2 linked regions of the Nocardioides panacis genome follow. The protein of the gene in region 1 interacts with the protein of each later gene in a pairwise test. Links are inferred from orthologs where the notes say so. Each region holds a gene or a part of one and is shown on either strand. Other genes may lie near its edges. The genes, in order: panC and KRR39_RS08535.

Region 1 (3,283 bases):
CCAGGTCGGGTGCGGGGTCGGCGGGGGTACCGCCGGCATGCCGAGCGAGGTCATCGCGCCAGGCTACGGGCCGGGGGGAGCCGTGTGACGCAGGCCACCGGCCGGCCGGGTGTCCGCCCGGGCGGGCCGCGCGTACGCTCGACCGTGCACGCATCAGGCCGTCCGGTACCTCCTCGTGGGGACTGGAACGAAAGGTGATGAGTCCATGACCCGTATCGGGGTAGTCGGCGCCGGGCGCGTCGGCGCGGTCCTCGCGGCAGCGCTCCACGCCGCAGGGCACGAGATCGTCGCCGTCGCGGGCGAGTCCGCCGCGTCGCGCACCCGCATCGAGACGCTGCTGCCGGGCGTCCGGGTCGACAAGCCGACCGCCGTGTCGCGGTCCTGCGACCTGCTGCTGCTCACCGTGCCCGACGACATGCTCTCGAACGTGGTCACCATGCTGGCCGCCGCCGGCGCGATCCGTCCGGGCCAGCAGGTCGTGCACACCTCGGGCAAGCACGGCCTGGCGGTGCTCGCGCCGGCCGCCGAGGTGGGCGCCGAGGTCCTCGCGATGCACCCGGCGATGACGTTCACCGGCACCCACGTCGACGTCGCCCGGCTGCCCGGCTGCGTGTTCGGGGTGACCGCGACCGACGGCACCCGCGCGCTCGCCCGCACCCTGGTCGCCGACCTCGGCGGCAGCGTCGTCTGGGTCGACGAGGACCGCCGCACGCTCTACCACGCGGGTCTCGCGCACGGCGCCAACCACCTGGTCACGCTGGTCTCCCAGGCCATGGACCTGCTCCGCGAGTCGGGGGCCACCGACCCGGCCGCGACCCTGCGGCCGCTGCTCACCGCGGCACTGGACAACGCGCTGACCTACGGCGACGCCGCGCTGACCGGCCCGATCGTCCGCGGCGACGTGGAGACGGTCCGGGCACACCTCGCCGAGGTCGCCCGCACCGCGCCCGGCACGTTGGGGTCGTACGTCGCCCTGGCCCGGGCCACCGCGAACCGCGCAGTGGTCGACGGACGGCTGCTGCCGCTGCGCGCCGCCAAGCTGGTGAGCATCCTCAACGACGCGCTCCCGGCGCCCAGCCCGGCCGCCCGGCGGGGCGCGTGACGCTCGTCGCCCGGTCCCGTGCGGAGCTCGACGACGCGCTCCGGCCGCACCGCGCGCGGGGCGGGACCGTCGGCCTGGTGCCGACGATGGGTGCGCTGCACGGCGGGCACGCCGCGCTGGTCCGGGAGGCCGCGGAGCGAGCCGGGACCGTGGTGGTGTCGCTCTTCGTGAACCCGCTGCAGTTCGGGGCGGGGGAGGACCTCGACCGCTACCCGCGCACCTTCGACGCCGACCTCGAGGTCTGCCGGGCGAACGGCGCCGCCGTGGTGTTCGCACCCTCGGTCGACGAGGTCTACCCCGGCGGCGACCCGCAGGTGACCGTCGAGCCGGGTCCCCTGGGCGGGGTGCTGGAGGGCGCGACCCGGCCCGGCCACTACCGGGGCGTGCTGACGGTCGTCGCCAAGCTGTTCGGGCTGGTCCGGCCCGACGCCGCGGTCTTCGGTCAGAAGGACTACCAGCAGCTGGTGCTGGTCCGCCGGATGGTCGACGACCTCTGCATGGGCGTCGACGTCGTCGGCGCCGCCACGGTCCGGGAGGACGGCGGCCTGGCCCTGTCCTCGCGCAACGCCTACCTCGACCCCGGCCAGCGCCGGTCCGCCCTAGCCCTGTCCCGGGCGCTGCGGGCCGGGGCGGACGCCGGGCCGGCGGGCGCCGCGCGGGTGCTCGCCGACGCGGGCGCCGTACTGGCGGCGGCGGACGGGGTCGACCTGGACTACCTCGCGCTGACCTCCCCGGGGCTCGGCGACCCGCCCGAGGCGGGCGAGGCCCGGCTGCTGGTCGCCGCGCGGGTGGGCAGCACCCGGCTGATCGACAACCTCGCCGTGCACCTCGGCACCCAGGAAGGGCACCACTGATGCTGCGCACGATGATGAAGAGCAAGATCCACCGCGCCACGGTGACCCAGGCCGACCTGCACTACGTCGGCTCGGTGACCGTGGACGAGGACCTCCTGGACGCGGCCGACCTGCTGCCCGGCGAGCTGGTGCACGTCGTCGACGTCACCAACGGCGCCCGGCTGGAGACCTACACGATCGCCGGCGAGCGCGGGTCCGGGGTGCTCGGCATCAACGGCGCGGCCGCGCGGCTGGTGCACCCCGGCGACGTGGTGATCCTGATCGGCTACGCGCAGATGGACACCGCCGAGGCCCGCGAGCTGCGCCCGTCGGTGGTGTTCGTCGACGCCGGCAACCGCGTGATCGGCACCGGCCACGACCCCGCCGAGGCGCTGCCCGGGACGGGACTCGTCCGTGGCGACGCGCCCGCCCGTTAGCCTCGGGCGTGTGAGCCTGCCGCAGCGCCTCGCTGCTCCCCCTCCCGGCTGGACGACCTATGCCGACGTCGTCGTCATCGGCTCCGGCATCGCCGGCCTGACCGCCGCGCTCCAGCTGCGCGCCTCGCCGTCGGTGGGCTCGGTCATGGTGGTCACCAAGGACCTGCTCAGCGCCGGCTCCACGCAGTGGGCGCAGGGCGGGATCGCCGCCGCCCTCGGCCCCGGCGACACCCCCGACCAGCACCTGCACGACACGCTGGTCGCGGGCGCCGGGGTCTGCGACGAGGAGGCGGTGCGGGTGCTGGTCACCGAGGGCCCGGACGCCGTGCGCGAGCTGATCTCCCTGGGCACCGTGTTCGACCACACCGAGGCCGGCGAGCTGTCCCTGACCCGGGAGGGCGGGCACCACCGCGACCGGATCGCGCACGCGGGCGGGGACGCGACCGGCGCGGAGATCCAGCGCGCCCTGGTCGCCGCCGTCCGGGCCGCCCCCGACATCGACGTCACCGAGCACGCCCTGGTCCTCGACCTCGTCCCGGGGGCCGACGGCGGGGTCGCGGGAGTGACCCTGCACGTGATGGGCGAGGGCCAGCGCGACGGCGTCGGCGCGGTGCTCTGCCGGGCGGTGGTGCTGGCCAGCGGGGGGCTGGGCCAGGTGTTCTCCGCGACCACCAACCCGCCGGTGTCCACCGGCGACGGGATGGCGCTCGCGCTGCGGGCCGGCGCGGTGCTGCGGGACCTGGAGTTCGTGCAGTTCCACCCGACGGTGATGTGGCTGGGCGCGGGCTCCACGGGCCAGCAGCCGCTGATCTCCGAGGCGGTGCGCGGCGAGGGCGCCTTCCTCGTCGACGACGCGGGCGAGCGCTTCATGCTCGGCCAGCACGAGCTGGCCGACCTGGCCCCCCGCGACG
Region 2 (3,033 bases), 1.8 Mb from region 1 along the record:
ACGTACTTGCGGGCCAGGTCGAGGTACTCCATCTGCAGCTGTACGGCGGTCAGCTTGCGCCCGTCGGTCAGGGTGAGCAGGTGCTGCAGGGTCGGGTCGTGCGACACGTCGCGCAGCGCGCGGACCGGCTGCTGCACCGAGAGCTCGCGGGTGATGAACCGGTCCTCGATCATCGCCAGCACCAGCGAGGCGGTGCCGACCTTGAGGTAGGTGGAGATCTCCGCGAGGTTCGCGTCGCCGATGATCACGTGCAGCCGGCGGTACTTCTCGGGGTCGGCGTGCGGCTCGTCGCGGGTGTTGATGATCGGCCGCTTCAGCGTGGTCTCGAGGCCGACCTCGACCTCGAAGTAGTCGGACCGCTGGCTGATCTGGAAGCCGTGCTCGCGACCGTCCTGGCCGATGCCCACCCGCCCGGCGCCGCAGACCACCTGGCGGCTGACGAAGAACGGGGTGAGGTGCTTGACGATGTCGCTGAACGGCGTGGTCCGGCGCATCAGGTAGTTCTCGTGGGCGCCGTAGGACGCGCCCTTGTTGTCGGTGTTGTTCTTGTAGAGCAGGATCGGCGCCGCGCCGGGGATCGCCGCCGCGAACCGGGACGCGTCGAGCATGACCTGCTCGCCCGCCTTGTCCCACTTCACGACGTCCCGCGGGTTCGTGCACTCCGGGCTGGAGTACTCCGGGTGCGCGTGGTCGACGTACAGCCGGGCGCCGTTGGTGAGGATGACGTTCGCCAGCCCGAGGTCCTCGTCGGTCAGTTGGGTGGGGTCGGCGACCTCGCGGGACATGTCGAACCCGCGTGCGTCGCGCAGCGGCGACTCCTCCTCGAAGTCCCACCGGGCCCGTCTGGCGCGCAGGGTGGCCGAGGCGTAGGCGTTGACGATCTGCGAGGAGGCCACCATCGGGTTGGCCGTGGGTTGTCCCTGCACCGAGATGCCCATCTCGGTCTCGGTCCCCATCACGCGCCGCACACTCATGGCACCGAGCCTACGCGGCCCGTCGCGGGGACAATGGGGTTCATGACCGAGATCGTGGCCCTGGTGGACCGGACGGGCGCCGTGGTGGGCTCCGCCGAGCGCTCCGTCGTACGCCGGGAGAACCTGCTGCACGCCGCCACCGCGGTGCTGGTCCGCGACCCGGCCGGGCGGATCTACGTGCACCGGCGCTCGCCCGACAAGGACTGGGCACCCTCCCACCACGACGCCGCCGCCGGCGGGGTCATGGGGTACGGCGAGGAGCCGGCCGTCTCGGCCGCGCGCGAGCTCGCCGAGGAGCTCGGCGTCACCGGCGCCACGTTGCGGCCGCTGGGCCTCTCGGTCTACGAGGACGACGGGACGCGCTGCGTGGAGCACTGCTACGAGACCACCTGGGACGGACCGGTCAGGCACGCCGACGGAGAGGTGGTCTGGGGCGCCTGGAGGTCGCTGGAGGAGCTCGACGCCCTGCTCACCGACCCCGGCTGGCTGTTCGTGCCGGACACCCGGCAGCTGCTCGGCCGACTCGCGCGCGACGGCGTCGGCGACTACGGCGCCCTACGATTCTGGGCATGAGCGACGACAACTCGGCCCGCGCGCTGGCTGCTGCGGAGTCCCTGGGGCTCGCGCACACGGTGACCCGGCACGGACCGGTGCGGTCCCTGGAGGAGGCGGCCGAGGCCCGCGGCCTCGAGCCGGCGGCGGTCGTGAAGACGCTGGTGGTCCGGCTCGCCGACGACGACTACCGGTTCGTCCTGGTGCCGGGTGACCGGGAGATCGCCTGGCCCAAGCTCCGGGCCGTGCTCGGGCTGAACCGGCTGTCGATGCCGAGCGCCGAGGTGGCGCTGGAGGTGACCGGCTACGTGCGGGGCACGATCACGCCGCTGGGCAGCACCACGGCCTGGCCGGTGGTCGCGGACGCGTCGCTGTCCGGTCCGGTCTCGCTGGGGGCCGGCGCCCCGGGTGTCGCGGTCACCGTCGACGCCGCGGAGGTCGTGCAGAAGCTCGACGCCCTGGTCGCGGACGTCACCGACCCCCGCTGACGTCGCGGTGGATGCGCACCCGGTGCGGTCACTTGCGGCCGGGACGGAACTTCCCGAGCAGGAACAGCACGACGAGCACGACGACGATGATGATGAGGATGGTCTTCACGGGGCCTCCGATGTGGTGTGGGCCCTCACCCTCTACCCGCGAACGACCGATCCAACCGACGCCGCGCCGGTCGGGGGACGCCGGTCGTGCGCCGGTCAGTCGAGGTGCTGGGTGCCGGGCTCGTGGGCGCGGCCGGCGATGCCGCGCAGGCCCCAGGTGACGACCCCGACGAAGACCACGAACACGACGGTGACACCGATCCAGAAGAACATGGTTCCAGGCTAGATCAGGACCGGGGACGGCCCTGCAGCGCATGTGCCATGTTCACCAGCACGATGCCCACCCAGGCCACGAGCATCGCCGCGTAGTTGCCGGTGACCCCGAGCACGATGCTGATCGGGATCGCCGCCACCATCGAGACGATCCCCAGCGCCAGCTGGCGGCCACCGGAGCCGGCGGCCGCCCGGGTGACCTCGCGCCGACGCGCCAGCTGGTCCTCGACGCGCTCCGCGACGGCCCGCTCGATGCGTTCGGCGAACGAGTCCACCAGCGCCTCGTCGTACGACGGTCCGAGCTCGCGCCGCACCTCGAGCAACGCCTCGGCGTCCTCGCGTCCGATCTGCTCGCCCCCCGGCATGGCTCAGAGGTACTGGCCGGTGTTGGACACCGTGTCGATGGACCGACCTGGCTCCGTGCCCTGCTTGCCGGTGATGAGCGTGCGGATGAACACGATCCGCTCGCCCTTCTTGCCGGAGATCCGGGCCCAGTCGTCGGGGTTGGTGGTGTTCGGGAGGTCCTCGTTCTCCTTGAACTCGTCGACGCACGCCTGGAGCATGTGCGTGACGCGCAGCCCCTTCTGGTTGCTGTCGAGCAGGTCCTTGATCGCCATCTTCTTGGCCCGGTCGACGATGTTCTGGATCATCGCGCCGGAGTTGAAGTCCTTGAAGTACAGGACCTCCTTGTCGCCGTT

The links.
Region 2: the proteins of panC (region 1) and KRR39_RS08535 interact in binary tests that used the Escherichia coli proteins (3 or more experiments, as listed by UniProt). The link is inferred for Nocardioides panacis from one-to-one orthologs.

The regions. Positions count from the first base shown.
Region 1 is NZ_CP077062.1:3,558,939-3,562,221, reverse strand. What follows is about bases 58-3,027. They hold panC (pantoate--beta-alanine ligase), read left to right. Parts: upstream 58-1,098; coding sequence 1,099-1,956; downstream 1,957-3,027. Other genes in these bases: KRR39_RS17365 (L-aspartate oxidase), read left to right, coding at 2,383-3,027; panD (aspartate 1-decarboxylase), read left to right, coding at 1,956-2,372; KRR39_RS17380 (Rossmann-like and DUF2520 domain-containing protein), read left to right, coding at 206-1,102. Outside these bases: KRR39_RS17385 (SAM-dependent methyltransferase), read right to left, coding at 1-54; more of KRR39_RS17365, read left to right, coding at 3,028-3,283. UniProt on the Escherichia coli protein: Catalyzes the condensation of pantoate with beta-alanine in an ATP-dependent reaction via a pantoyl-adenylate intermediate.
Region 2 is NZ_CP077062.1:1,767,149-1,770,181, reverse strand. Bases 62-2,781 are described here. They hold KRR39_RS08535 (NUDIX hydrolase), read left to right. Parts: upstream 62-1,016; coding sequence 1,017-1,547; downstream 1,548-2,781. Other genes in these bases: arc (proteasome ATPase), read right to left, coding at 2,704-2,781; KRR39_RS08525 (hypothetical protein), read right to left, coding at 2,350-2,700; KRR39_RS08530 (aminoacyl-tRNA deacylase), read left to right, coding at 1,544-2,014; dop (depupylase/deamidase Dop), read right to left, coding at 62-974. Also shown: more of dop, read right to left, coding at 1-61; more of arc, read right to left, coding at 2,782-3,033.